One region of the Devosia sp. GW821-FHT12F11 genome, then DNA from elsewhere that is predicted to be linked to it. Evidence: predicted binding sites of a transcription regulator. Region 1 holds the regulator's gene; each other region holds the start of a gene.
What was found. The regulator LexA, encoded in region 1, represses DNA repair genes until DNA is damaged. The targets are predictions, from matches to a motif close to TGTTCNNNNTGTGTTCNG.
Positions count from the first base shown of each region.

Region 2: a site for LexA is predicted at 2,108-2,125, ahead of recA (recombinase RecA). Genes of this name have one in related genera too.
Region 3: a site for LexA is predicted at 2,640-2,657, ahead of AC1ROK_RS01645 (ImuA family protein). Genes of this name have one in related genera too.

Region 1 covers NZ_JBXAPX010000009.1:126,057-130,907, reverse strand. Annotated here, with positions in the region: gene AC1ROK_RS23910 (sensor histidine kinase) at 1-144, shown strand, start outside; gene AC1ROK_RS23905 (DeoR/GlpR family DNA-binding transcription regulator) at 203-961, shown strand; gene AC1ROK_RS23900 (MFS transporter) at 987-2,147, shown strand; gene lexA (transcriptional repressor LexA) at 2,346-3,068, shown strand; gene AC1ROK_RS23890 (2-dehydro-3-deoxygalactonokinase) at 3,380-4,285, shown strand; gene AC1ROK_RS23885 (2-dehydro-3-deoxy-6-phosphogalactonate aldolase) at 4,289-4,851, shown strand, end outside.
Region 2 covers NZ_JBXAPX010000004.1:138,135-142,985, forward strand. Annotated here, with positions in the region: gene alaS (alanine--tRNA ligase) at 1-612, opposite strand, end outside; gene recA (recombinase RecA) at 962-2,035, opposite strand; gene araD1 (AraD1 family protein) at 2,291-3,283, shown strand; gene AC1ROK_RS13550 (calcium-binding protein) at 3,541-4,851, shown strand, end outside.
Region 3 covers NZ_JBXAPX010000001.1:317,246-322,096, forward strand. Annotated here, with positions in the region: gene AC1ROK_RS01620 (serine hydrolase) at 1-75, opposite strand, end outside; gene ppa (inorganic diphosphatase) at 170-703, opposite strand; gene AC1ROK_RS01630 (hypothetical protein) at 908-1,480, shown strand; gene AC1ROK_RS01635 (heavy metal-binding domain-containing protein) at 1,748-2,068, opposite strand; gene AC1ROK_RS01640 (tellurite resistance TerB family protein) at 2,072-2,503, opposite strand; gene AC1ROK_RS01645 (ImuA family protein) at 2,682-3,539, shown strand; gene AC1ROK_RS01650 (Y-family DNA polymerase) at 3,424-4,851, shown strand, end outside.

The sequences.
Region 1 (4,851 bases):
AGCGACAAGCCCGGCGCCGGGCTCGGCCTGCCGATCGTCGAAGAAATCGCTACGCTGCTCGGAGGCGAGCTCACCGTGGCCGCACCGCCCGGCGGCGGCTTCAGAGTCCAACTCCATCTGCCAGCCGCGAGCCAAGATCGGTAGCTGTTGCCGATCGTGCATATTCGTGCAATATCGTGCATGAACATGCATGGAGTCGCACATGCTCACCGATGAACGCCACGATGTGATCCGCGCCCTGCTGCTGAGCGATGGGCGCGTCGTCGCCACTGAACTTGCTGCACGGTTCGGCGTGTCGGAGGACACGGTCCGGCGCGACCTGCGCGAACTCGCCAAGGCCGGCTACTGCCGGCGCGTCCATGGCGGCGCTCTCGCCCCGGCACCGGTGGCGCTGCCGATCTCGGCCCGGGTGGAGAAAGATGCCGATGCCAAGACCCGGCTGGCGGCTGAAGCCGTGAAGCTGCTGCAGCCGCGGCACACCGTGTTCATCGACGCCGGCAGCACCAACTACGCCATCGCCCGCGCCATTCCCCGCAGCATGGAGCTGACGGTCGTCACCAACGCACCTGCCATCGCCGCGGCGCTCGCTGACCACGAGCACGTCACCATCATCATGCTCGGCGGCATCTACAACGGCGAACTGGGCAGCGTCAGCGGCAACACCACGGTCGAGGCAATCGAGGCCATCTACGCCGATCTGGTGTTCCTCGGGACTTGCGCCATCGACCTGACGTTCGGGGTCTCCGCCCTCGATGCCGTCGAGGCCGAAGTGAAGCGTGCCATGGTGATGCAGAGCCGCGCCCTGGTGGTCGCCGCGACCGCCGACAAGCTTGGCCTCGCTGCGCCGTTCCGGATCGCGAGGCCCGAGGCGCTGACCCACCTGGTGGTCGAAGGCGACGCCGATCCCGGCCTGCTCGAGGACTTCGCGACGCAAGGCACCACCGTCCACCACGCCACCTGATTTCAAGCCGCACTGGATCTCCGCCGTGACCGCCACCACGATCGCCACTCACCGCCTCCCATCTGCTCGCCGCGAGCAGATCGCCACCCGGGTGATCTTCCTCGTTGTCGGCATCGTCATGGCTGGCTTCGCCCCACTGGTGCCGCTGGCCAAACTCCGCCTCGGGCTCGACGAAGGCGCGCTCGGGCTCTTGCTGCTGTGCCTGGGGCTGGGCTCGATTCTCGCCATGCCGATCACCGGCATCCTGACTGCCAAGTGGGGCTGCCGCGCCGTGATCGCCGTCGCCTCGATCATCATGATCGGGGCTTTCCCGTTCCTCGCTATCGCCGACAGCTGGCTCAGCATGGCGGTCGCCATCGCCGTGTTCGGCGCCTCGCTGGGCACCGTCGACGTGGCGATGAACATCCAGGCGGTGAGGGTCGAGCGCGACAGCGGCCGACCGATGATGTCCGGCTTCCACGGCCTGTTCAGCCTCGGCGGCATCGCCGGGGCCGGTGGCATGAGCGCCTTGCTGGCGCTGGGCGGCCTGTCGCCGCTGGTGGCGGCTATCGCCGTCAGCGTCGTGTCGCTGCTGCTGGTTGGCTTGTCGCTGGGCGGGCTGCTGCCCTATGGCGACAATGGGCAGGAGAAGTCGCCGCTGTTCGTTCTGCCCAAGGGCGGCGTGCTGCTGCTCGGCATCCTGTGCCTCTTGACCTTCCTCGCTGAGGGATCGGTGCTCGACTGGAGCGCGGTGTTCCTGACCTCGGTCCGCGGCGCCGATATCGGTCTCGCCGGGCTCGGCTATGCCGCGTTCGCGGTAGCGATGACCGGCGGACGGCTCGCCGGCGATCGTATCCGGATGGCGCTGGGCGAGCGGCGCGTCATCGTGCTTGGCGGCTTGATCGGCGCCATCGGCTTTGCCGTGGTGCTGCTGGTTCCCTCAGCCCATGCCGGCCTCGTCGGCTACTTCCTCGTCGGCGTCGGCGCCTCCAACCTCGTGCCGGTGCTGTTCTCGGCTGCCGGTCGCACCAGGGACATGTCGCCCGGCCTCGCGATCACCGCAGTCAGTACGCTGGGCTATCTCGGTCTGCTCGCCGGTCCCGCACTGATCGGGTTCGTAGCGCACCTTGCCACTCTGCCCTTCGCCTTCGTACTGCTCTCTGCCGCCATGCTGATGGTGGCGGCAAGCTACAAGGTCGCGAAATAGCGACGGCCGCGGACCGGCAGACCGTCCGCGGTCACCGGTCCGAGTGCTGGGAGCCCTTCTTGCCAACAGCTCTCACGAGGACAAAAGCCCCCAAATCGGCGGGCTCGTAACGCAATATTCACCGCTCGATTGCAGAACATAACTGGAACACGTATAACACGTTCAGTCTTTGTTCCGATTCTGCTCACGGAGCCGCCCATGCTGACGCGCAAGCAACACGAACTGCTGATGTTCATCCACGAGCGGATGAAGGAGTCCGGTATCCCGCCCTCGTTTGATGAGATGAAGGACGCGCTCGACCTGAGGAGCAAGTCCGGTATCCATCGGCTGATCACTGCGCTCGAAGAGCGCGGCTTCATCCGGCGCCTGCCCAACCGGGCCCGGGCGCTCGAAGTGATCAAGCTGCCGGATTCGATGAACCCGTCACTCGGCGGCCGCAAGGCTCGCTTCGAGCCCTCGGTCATCGAAGGCAACCTCGGCAAGGTGGCAACACCTCCGGCGCGCCCATCGGCGCCCGTGGTCAACGCCGACTCCTACCGGGCCGTGACCATCCCGGTGATGGGCCGCATCGCAGCGGGCACGCCGATCGAAGCGATCCAGACCCACAGCCATACCATCATGGTGCCACCCGAAATGCTCGGGCCAGGCGAGCACTATGCACTCGAAGTGCGCGGTGACTCGATGATCGACGCCGGCATCTTCGATGGCGATACCGTGCTGATCAAGAAGCAGGACGCGGCTTCGACCGGCGAGATCGTCGTCGCCCTTGTCGATGACGAGGAAGCGACCCTGAAGCGGCTCCGCCGTCGCGGCAATTCCGTTGCGCTCGAAGCGGCCAACCCGGCCTACGAGACCCGTATCTTCCCGCCCGACCGGGTCAAGGTGCAGGGCCGGCTGGTCGGCCTGCTGCGCAAGTACTGATTTACTGACCCCTCCGCCAACTGGGTCCTTGGGTCGGCAGCTTGCCGGCCCTTTTTCTTTGAAGCTGCGCTGCTTTCTTATGAAACCGCGGTCCTTTCTTGGGAAAACAGATTGGCCGGCCGATTATTGCACTAGGGTCGGCCCGGCAAAGACGGTACGGTCCGCGCCGCCACAGGAGGCCTCAGGTGTCTTCAGGCAGCGCCGCCATGCAAATGGCCGTCGCGATCGTACCAGGAGAGTGGACAACCTTCCCGATCGCGCTTTAGCGGCATGGCGGTGCGCAGCAAACATGCAGCGCCAGGGAGAAGGTTTTGGCAGCAGAGGTCGAATGGGTTGCCGTTGATTGGGGCACTTCCAATCTGCGCGCATGGGGCATCGACGCCGGCGGCGAGATCGCCTTCGCGCGCTCGTCGCCGGATGGCATGGGTCGCCTCAGCCGCGAACAGTACCCCGATGTGCTGACCTCGCTGCTCAGCGGTGTCGCCGAGGACATCGAAGACGTGCTGATCTGCGGCATGGCCGGTGCCCGGCAAGGCTGGATCGAGGCCCCCTATCTCGACGCCCCGGCCGAGCTCGGCCGCCTTGCACAGGGCGCGGTGGCGCCCGACATGCCCGGCCCGCTAACCCCCCGCATTCTTCCCGGCGTCTGCCTGCGTGATGTCGGCGCCGAAGACGTGATGCGCGGCGAGGAAACCCAGTTGCTGGGCCTGTCGTCGTTGCTCCCGGGGTTCTCCGGCCTGGCGGTGATGCCCGGCACCCACAGCAAATGGGCGCTGCTCTGCGGCACCAGGCTGGAGCGCTTCTCGAGCGCCATGACCGGCGAGATCTTCGAACTGCTGCGCACCCACTCGGTGCTGCGTCACTCGCTGGGTGGCGAACTCGAGGGCGAAGACCGGGAGCGCGGCTTCGAAGCCGGCCTCGATCAGGGGTTGGAACGTCCCGAGCGGCTGACTGCCACGCTGTTCAAGGTTCGCGCCGGTTCGCTCCTCTCAGGACGCAGTGCACCGTGGTGCGCCGGTTTCCTCTCGGGGTTGCTCATCGGCGCCGAGATCGGCGGCCAGCGCGACTGGATCGGCGAAGCCGAGATCCCATTGGTCGGCAGCGTCGGCCTTTGCGGGCTCTACCAGATGGCTTTCGCCCGGCTGGGCGCCAGCACCCGCATCATCGATGCAACCGACGCCACCCTCGCCGGCCTCAAGGCTGCAAGACAGGCATAGACCATGACCCACCGCCACATCATCGCGATCCTTCGCGGCATCACCCCTCCCGAAACCCTCGAAGTCTGCGACGCCCTGGTGCTCGCCGGCATCACCATGATCGAGGTGCCGCTGAACTCGCCGGAGGCGCTGCGCTCCATCGAGGACGCCGCAAAAGTGTTCGAGGGCCGCGCGCTGATCGGCGCCGGCACCGTGCTGAGCCGCGCCGATGTCGACGCCGTTGCTGATGCCGGCGGCCAGTTCGTCGTCTCGCCAGACACCAATCCGGCCGTGATCGGCGCCACGATCGAGCGCGGCATGACCTCGTATCCGGGCGTGTTCTCGCCCACCGACGCTTTCACTGCCATCCGCTCTGGCGCCACGGGCCTCAAGTTCTTCCCGGCCGAAGTGCTGGGCCCCAAGGGCATCAAGGCGATGAAGGCCGTACTGCCATCAGACATTCCGCTCTACGCCGTCGGGGGCGCCAATCCCGATAATTTCACCGAGTACTTCGCCGCCGGCTGCGCCGGCTTCGGTCTCGGCACCTACATTTTCAAACCCGGCATGTCCGCCGCGGATGTGGCATT
Region 2 (4,851 bases), on a different contig from region 1:
CAGGTTCCAGATCTCGACGAAGCGGTCGCCGTCTTCCTCGGGCGAGCCCGGAGGGCCGCCCCAGTACTTGTCGCCGTGGTCGTAGAAGATTTCCGAGCATGGGCCGCACGGTCCCGTATCGCCCATCTGCCAGAAGTTCGACTTGGCGCCGAGCCGGACGATGCGATCCTCGGGCAGGCCGGCGATCTTCTTCCACAGCGCCATCGCCTCGTCGTCGTCTTCGTAGATCGTCGCGGTCAGCTTCTCCTTGGGCAGCCCCCACTCCTTGGTGAGCAGGTTCCAGGCAAGCTCGATCGCGTGCTCCTTGAAGTAGTCGCCGAACGAGAAATTGCCGAGCATCTCGAAGAAGGTGTGGTGGCGCGCGGTGAACCCGACATTGTCGAGGTCGTTGTGCTTGCCGCCGGCGCGCACGCATTTCTGCGAAGTGGTCGCCCGCACGTAGTCGCGCTTCTCGACGCCGGTGAAGACGTTCTTGAACTGCACCATGCCGGCATTGGTGAACATCAGCGTCGGATCGTTCCGCGGCACCAGCGGGCTCGATGCGACTTCTTCGTGACCATTCCTCGCGAAGTAGCTCAGAAAGCTCGACCGGATATCGTTCACGCTCGTCATGACGGGTCTCTTACAGACAAATGGCGAGGCCATGAGCCCCGCCAAGAACAACAGGAAAGGCCTTCTATCGCGGGGCTTGCGGTTGTGTCCAGCACAGGGTGGCGAGAGGCGGCAGATTGGACCTGAGGATGCGGCTTGATCTCGCTCACCCCACCGATGTCATTCCCGCGCAGGCGGGAACCCAGTGGGATGCTTCAGCAACAGCTGACGTTGAGAGATCCCACTGGGTCCCCGTCTGCGCGGGGGATGACGCCGGTATGATGGCACATCTTGAGAGCAGACACCCAGCACCGCCCAAACGAAAGGGCGCCACCTGGGCGCCCTTCTGTTCACTTCACGGCGGGTCCGATCACGGCTCCCCGTCGCCCTCATCGCCTTCCGGCCCGGCCAGCAGCGCTTCGCCGAGGATGCCGGAGCTTTCGCGCACGCCTTTTTCGATCTCGTCGGCGATCGCAGGATTGTCCTTGAGGAACTGGCGGGAGTTTTCACGCCCCTGCCCCAGCCGCTGGCTGTCGTAGGAGAACCAGGCGCCGGACTTCTCGACCAGGCCCGACTTCACGCCGAGGTCGAGCAGTTCGCCGGTCTTGGAGATGCCCTCGCCATACATGATGTCGAACTCGACCTGGCGGAACGGCGGCGCCAGCTTGTTCTTGACCACCTTGACGCGGGTCTGGTTGCCGATGACTTCCTCACGCTCCTTGATCGCGCCGATGCGGCGGATATCGAGGCGGACCGAGGAGTAGAACTTCAGCGCGTTACCGCCGGTCGTGGTTTCGGGCGAGCCGTACATCACGCCGATCTTCATGCGGATCTGGTTGATGAAGATCACCATGGCCTTCGACTTCGAAATCGAGCCGGTGAGCTTGCGCATCGCCTGGCTCATCAGGCGGGCCTGCAGGCCCGGCATCGAATCGCCCATCTCGCCTTCGAGTTCGGCCTTCGGCGTCAGCGCCGCCACCGAGTCGACCACCAGCACGTCGACCGCGCCGGAGCGCACCAGCGTGTCGGCGATCTCGAGCGCCTGCTCGCCGGTATCGGGCTGTGAGATCAGCAGTTCATCGACCTTCACGCCGAGCTTCCTGGCGTAGATCGGATCGAGCGCATGCTCGGCGTCGACAAAGGCGGCGATGCCCCCGTTCTTCTGCGCCTCGGCCACCACATGCAGCGCCAGCGTGGTCTTGCCCGAGCTTTCCGGCCCGAACACTTCCACGATACGGCCACGCGGCAAACCGCCAATGCCCAGTGCGATATCCAGTCCGAGCGAGCCGGTGGAAATCGCCTCGACCTGGGCAATGGCGCCCTCGCCGAAGCGCATCACCGTGCCCTTGCCGAAATTCCGCTCGATCTGGCTCAGCGCTGCTGCCAGCGCCTTGTCCTTATCCATCGATCCCTCAATAACTCGCAGAGGCGCAACAGCAGCCATCACCGGTCTCCCTTATTCCACTTCGGTCCGCGCCGCGCAAACCGATAAGATGTCCATCGAATGTACTCATTCTGTTCTCATTTCGTTTCCAAATCGTCAAGGGGGTAAATTCGCTGTTCCTTACGCACCGGCGCCTTGCGATTCGAACGCTGCAGACCGTTGGCACCAGCAATGGCGATCTACATCCAAAATCCGAATGCAATCGCCGCGGCGCCGCGCTATAGGGCGGCAACGAAAATCGAGGGAATGGGCTTCATGCATCTCATCCAGTTCCAGGACGACAAGGGCGCGCGCGCCGTCGGCGCCACCGAAGGCGGCGTCACCAGCGTGGTCACCGGAGCCCAGAGCGTCTATGCGCTCGCCGCCGAAGCCACCGAGCGCGGCCTGTCGCTGCGCGCCGTGCTGATCGAGAAAGGCCTCGGCGCCAAGCTAGACCGCGAGGCGCTGGCGAACGAAGGCCGGCTGCTCGCGCCGGTCGATCATCCCGATCCGTCGCACCTCTATGTCACCGGCACCGGCCTTACCCACCTGGGTTCGGCTTCCACCCGCGACGCCATGCACAAGTCGAACCAGCAGCAGGCCGAAGCGCCGCTGACGGATTCGATGAAGATGTTCCGCATGGGTCTCGAAGGCGGCAAGCCCGCGCCGGGCGAGATCGGCGTGCAGCCCGAATGGTTCTACAAGGGCAACGGCTACACCGTCACCGCGCCGGGCCAGCCGATCCCCTCGCCCGCCTTCGCCAAGGACGCTGGCGAGGAGCCGGAGATCGCCGGCATCTACTATATCGGCAAGGATGGCACGCCGTTCCGCCTCGGCTTCGCGCTCGGCAACGAGTTCTCCGACCACGTGACCGAACGGGTGAACTACCTGTTCCTCGCCCATTCCAAGCTCCGCTTCTGCTCGTTCGGGCCGGAGCTGCGGGTCGGCGAGTTGCCGCGCAACGTCTCGGGCATGTCGCGGATCCTCCGCGCCGGCAAGGTGCTGTGGGAAAAGCCGTTCCTCTCGGGTGAGGACAATATGAGCCACACCATCGCCAACCTCGAGCACCACCACTTCAAGTACGACCTGTTCCGCCAGCCGGGCGATATCCATGTGCACATGTTCGGGACCGCCACGTTGAGCTTTGCCGACGGCATCAAGACCGAGCCCGGCGACGTGTTCGAGATCGAGGAAAGCCAGTTCGGCCTGCCGCTGCGCAATGCCGTGGCCTGGAACGAAGACCGTCCGGTAACCATCCGCCAGCTCTAAGGGCTGGTCATCGTTGAGATTTCAGGAGCCGGGCCAAGTGCCCGGCTCTTTGCTTTTCTGGCCTTTTCCCCAGCGTGCACATTCTGGCCCCCTCCTCGCCCAGATTGGCAGGCGAGGTGTGGGCGTTCTCTTGGCAATTTGGTGCAAATCCGATCGATCGGCCTCAGCCGGGATTAGCGCTCGTCAGGGAACACTGTAGCCGCGGTGCAAAGGGAGGCATTCGCGACCACCTCCACCTATAGCGAAAGGTACTCCCAATGATCACCGTATCCGCCTCGACCTCTGCGGCCGAGCTGCAGGCCATTATCGACTCGGCCCCGGCGGGCGAAACCATCCTGATGGGCGCCGGCACGTTCGAGTTCAATGAGACCGTCGTCATCAACCGCGACGACATTACGGTGATGGGCACCGGCTCGGGCGCCACCACCATAGAGCTCACCGGCAATGCCCGCGCCGGCGGTGCCTTCCAGGTCGGCGGCGTCATCGATGTGCCAAGCTACTCGGGCGATTTCGCGCTGGATGAGCCGGCGGCAGAAGGCTCGATGTACCTGCACCTGGCCGATGCGTCGGGCCTCGCGGCAGGCGACCACCTGTGGATCGAGCTTGAGAACACCCCGGAATATCTCGACTCGATCGGCGATACCGAGTGGCGCGAGGATAAGCCGTTGCGCACTTCGATGGTCGAGGTGGCCTCGGTCAGCGGCAACACCGTGCGGCTGACCAATGGGCTGGCCTTCGATTTCTCCACCATCGCCTCGGTGCAGAAGATCGAGGTGGCCGAGAACGTCAAGCTCGGCGGCTTCAGCGTCCAATCCGGCCTCGCCGAACAGGATCCGGGCAGCTTCACCAATGTCTCGGAGGGGTTTGACCGCTCCAACGTCATTTCGCTCTCGGGCACCAGCCACGTAAAGCTGTTCGACATCGCCATCGATAACGCGCCGTCCAACGGCTTCACCTTCGCCCAGTCGATCTTCCTCGAGGCCTCGAACCTCTCGGTCGATGGCGCGGTGAACAAGGGCGATGGCGGCAACGGCTACGCCTTCCAGCTCAAGGCGCTCTACGACAGCCAACTGGTCGGGCTCGAGGCCTTCGATACCCGCCACGCCGTGCTGTTCGCCAGCTGGACCAGCGAAGCCAACAACACCATTCAGGTGCGCGAGACCAACCGCGATATCAACTTCCACGGCGGCGACGACCACGACAACATCGTCACCGTGCTGAGCTCGGAACGCACTGAACTCGAAGCCACCTATCTGTCGCCGACGCTGTTCGTGAACGACGAGGGCACCAGCTACGGCGCCCCCACCAACCCGCACGCCAACAGCGTCACCTTCGACGTCGTCAAGGGCACCAACAAGAGCGAGTTGCTGGTGGCCAACGACAGCGGCGTCGAGTTCTACGCCCGCGCCGGCGCCGATATCCTCGTCGGCGGCAACGGCAGCGACCGCCTCTATGCCGAGAAGGGCGACGACCTGCTGTTCGCCTCCAAAGGTAACGACGTCATCGATGGCGGGGTCGGCACCGACGTGCTGGCCTATGCTGGCGATCGTGACGACTACACCTTGACC
Region 3 (4,851 bases), on a different contig from region 1:
ATCGCTCGGGCTCTGCGCCACGGTGGCGGCTGTCGGCAGCAGGGTGGCGGCGAGTGCGGTCAGTACGGCTTTCATCCGGTCCTCCAAGGTGAGCCCCCGATATGGGGCTCACAATTGGAGGGACAAGCATTGCGCCAGGATTACCTGGTCGAACCGGCCGCGCAGACGCCTACTTCTCGGCCTTGGCCCGCTCGATCGATTCGAGGATCACCTGACGGGCATCATCGACGCCGCCGAGCTTTTCGATCTTGGCCCACTTGCCCGGCTCGAGATCCTTGTAGTGGGTGAAGAAGTGCTTCACCCGCTCGAGCTGGATCGGCTGCATGTCGGTGATGTCGTTGATCCCGTCATACATCTTGGTGAGCTTGGATACCGGCACGGCAAGGATCTTCTCGTCCTTGCCGCCATCGTCTTCCATGAACAGCACTCCGAACGGCCGGCAGCGCACCACCGCGCCCGGCACCAGCGGCCGCGAGTTCATCACGATCACGTCGAGCGGATCGCCGTCGCCGCACAGCGTATGCGGCACGAAACCGTAATTTCCCGGGTAGCGCATCGGGGTGTAGAGGAAGCGGTCGACGAACAGCGCACCCGAGGCCTTGTCGATCTCGTACTTGATCGGCTCACCGCCCAGCGGCACCTCGATGATCACGTTGAGGTCGTCGGGGGGATTCTTGCCGATCGGGATCGCGTCGATGTTCATTGGGTCTGCCTTGAGGTCCAGAGCGTTTCCAGGAAAAGTTGCAGACTTTTCCGGTTCGGAAGCGCGACAAACGGAAATTTCGAGACGGCAAGCGTTTCACTGAAACGATGGCCGGCTCGAGTTCGCGCGTTGTGGCCTATCCGGGGCCATGATTGCAAGGCATACGAATGCGCGGGTGGCATGCAGCCTTAAGGAGGATTTGCCGTGACCGGACGGTTTTTCGCCAGTGCGCTTTATGTCGCCGTCGGGCTTTTGCTCGCCGCACCGGCCGTCGCCCAGCAGATCGAATCGAGCGAGACCAACCTCGACCTCAACATCGATTGCACGGTGATGCAGTCCGATGATTTCGGTTCCACCTGGGCCTGCACCGGCCTCAAGGGCATGCCGGTCATGGTGTCCGAGAGCGATCTGCGGATGGCCGTCTCCTACGGCCTCAACTCGACTACCGAGAAAGCGGCCAAGCAGCGGCTGCAGCCGCCCAACCGGCTGGGCGACAAGATCGAGTGGCGCGTTTCCAACGCGGATGGCTATTGGAAGCCGTTCGCCTCGATCCTCCGCTTCTTCACCAAGGGCGAGGAGGGCAAGCCCGACGGCGAGGTGCTTGTGGTGACCAGGATCAGCCCCGGCGCCACCTGCCACATCGCCTATGTCGACGCGCTGGCCAACCCGGACGCCGAGAGTCTCGCCCGCCAGGCCGCCGACAGCAAGGCGAAGGATTTCGACTGCGAGACGGATGAGCCGGAATATGTGGGCAAGTTCGAGGCCTGGAAGCGCTGAGCGTTCCACACCCACGGTGTCACCCCGGCGAAGGCCGGGGCCCATCCTGAGATGTTCCGATCCAGCGCTAAGGCGACAGCACCAGACGGCGCCCCAAGCTCGGTGTCATCCCTGCGAAAGCAGGGACCCAACTCGCCCCAGCGCAAGTGGATAGGTGGCTCCCAGCTTTCGCTGGGATGACAGCCGGTGGGTGGGGCACGACCATGACTTGGCGCATATGCGCTTTCGCGGGGATGACCACCGCGGATGAGGATTAGGTGCGCGCCGCTACAGCCGCACCGCCGTGCCCGAAACCGAGACCATCAGCATCGAGCCTGCCTGCCCGACCACTTCGTAGTCGATATCGACCCCGACCACCGCGTCCGCCCCGAGGCGTTGCGCCTCGGCCCTGAGTTCATCGAAAGCGGTGTTGCGGGCGTCGCGCAGCGCCCCTTCATAGGCCCCGGCGCGCCCGCCGACGATGTCGCGGATCCCGGCGAACAGGTCCTTGAAGATATTGGCGCCGACGATCACCTCGCCGGTGACGATGCCGAGGTAATCACGAATCGGCCGGCCTTCGAGCGTCGGCGTGGTCGAGATGATGACCATGACTCAGGCCCGCGCCATCTGGTTGCGCAGCACCGTGCGGTCGCGCGACGATACCCCGATCAGCTCGGCGATGCGCCACACCATATTGTCCTCGAGCTCGTGGTTGCGCTTGTCGGCGAACACCACCTGCCACATCATCCGTATGATCTCGATCTTCTCGCCATCATCGAGCGAACTGAGCGCTGACGTGAAGCGATAGAAATCCACCGACTCCTGGTCCCGCTTGGTCGCCTCGGCGATCAGCTTCTTAACCTCGCCCTCGTCGAGTTCGTAATAATCCATCAGCGTGCCCTCGAGCGCCTGCCGTTCGGTCTCGCTGATCTGCCCGTCGATCGCGGCCAGATGTACCAGCAATGCCGCGACCGCCAGTTTCGGCTCCATGCTGAGCACAGTGGCATCGGGTCTCTGGAAGATGGAGCGCAACGCATCGAACATGGGAGGGAGTCCATTGGGAGAATGGAGGAAACATAGGCAGTCCTGCCCGATCGCGAAAGTGCCCCCTATGCCGCAGCGCGAGGATGTGAGCGGAACGTGCAGGATTCATCCGGCTTGACTCTCTAGTGGACTCTGGTGTTCCCTATTTGTTCTAATTACCGACAACAGGGAGGCTCAGATGCCGGGCCTCACACGCCACGATCTCGATGCCTTACGACTGAAAATTGCCGCCCTGGAAAAGCGCCCGCTGCTGGCCGAAGGCGCGGCGCTGCTGGCCGAGCGGCTGGGGCGGGCTGCCAATGATGAGCCCGAGAACGCCGATCCGCTCGAGCTGCTCGCTGCCCCCAATGGGCTGCTGCACGAGGTGTTTGCCGATGAGCAGCGCCAGAGCGGCGCGGCGCTCGGCTTCACCTTCGGGCTCGCCCGGCAGCTGCTGACCTCGGAGCGGCAGGCGGTGCTGTACCTGCAACTGGTGGGGGAAGGCCAGGAGTTGGGGCTGCCCTATGGCGCCGGGCTCACGCAGTTCGGCATCGATCCGGCGCGGCTGGTGATCGGCCGGATCGAGACGGTAACCGAGCTGCTCTGGGCCATGGAGGAAGCCATTGCCTGCCGGGCGGTGGCCGGGGTCATCGCCGATCTCGCGAGCCACCCCAAGGCGCTGGATTTCACCGTATCGCGCCGGCTGAGCCTCCGCGCTGCCGCAGCCGGGACCTCGGCCTTCCTCGTCCGCTACGGCCGGGGCCGCGAGGCGAGCGCCGCCAAGCTCCGCTGGCGCATCTCGCCGGCCATGAGCGGGGAGCTGCCGTTCGACCCGCGCGCCCCGGGAATTCCCCGCTTCCAGGTCGAGATCGAAAAAGGCCGGCTCGGCGACAAGACGCAGCGCGCCGAAGGCAAGACCATGCTTGTGGACTGGACAGAAAATGGCTTCGTTTCAGTCGAACCCAAACGCCGCACCGGAACTGCTGTTCACCGAACGGCGCCGCCACCTCGCCCTGTCGCTGCCGCGCTGGGCCACCGACTGTCTCAAGCGGGCTGACCCGGAGCTCGCCCGCTCGTCGCGCCCGCTGGCCCTGTGGGAAAAGCAGAAAGGCGCCATGCGTCTCGCCGCGGTGGATGCGGCTGCGGCGAAGGCCAACCTGATCTCCGGGCAGAACCTCTCGGATGCGCGGGCGCTGGTGCCGGAACTGGAAGTGCGCGAGATCGACCGGGTATACCTCGAGCAGGTCTTCGCCGATTTTGCCGACTGGCATTCCAACGCCAGCCCGATCGTCGCCGTGCACACGGCAACGGCGCCCTATGGCGACCTGATCCTCGACATCACCGGGGTCGCCCACCTGTTCGGCGACGAACAGAAAATGCTCGAGGTGCTGGTCAGCCGGCTGCGCGCCCTGGGTTTTACCGTCTCCGGCGCCATCGCCGATACGGTTGGAGCGGCCTGGGCGCTGGCGCATTTCTCCGCCGGCCGCATCGTCCCCAGGGGAGAGACCGAAGCGGCGCTCGCTCCCCTGCCGATCGTCGGCTTGCGGCTCGAAGAGGCGCAGGTTGCCGGGCTCAACCAGATGGGGCTCAAGACCATCGGCCAGCTCTATGGCCGGGATCGGCGGGCGCTGCAGGCCCGCTTCGGCGAAACGCTGATTCTAAGGCTCGACCAGGCGCTGGGGCGGATCGAAGAGCGGATCACCCCGCGCCTGCCGATCGCCGAATATTATGCCGAGCGCCGCTTCGCCGAGCCCATCGGTTACATGGACGACGTGCTGATGACGGCGCGCGATCTCGCCATCCAGCTCGGCCTGCGGCTCGAAGCCGAGGGAATCGGCGCGCAGACCTTTCATCTCTTGCTTTATCGGGTCGACCACAAGGTGATGAACCTCACCATCAATGCCGGCCGGGCGACCCGCGACCCCAACCATATCGCCCAGCTGTTCGTGCACCGCTCGGAGCGGCTCGAAGGCGAATATGATGCCGGGTTCGGCATCGACATGATCCGGCTGGCGGCCAGTTCGCTGGCGGAAGTGCAAAGCACCCAGCTCGGGGCGTTCGAGGTGCAGGATGGGGCCCAGGATCTCGACCGGCTCTATGATCGGATGACCAGCCGGCTCGGCCCGCTGGCGCTCACCCGCTCGAAATTCGTCAACACCCACATCCCCGAGCGGGCCGCCAAGCTCGAGCCGGTGATCGCCCGGACCGAGGACGATCCGGAGGCGCTGCCCGATCCGGAACTTCGGCGGCCGCTCCGCTTATTGCCCCATCCGGAACCGATCAACGTGATGGCGGAGGTGCCGCATGGCCCGCCGATGCGGATCATCTGGCGGCGGATCGCTTACCGTATCCTCAAGGCCTCGGGGCCG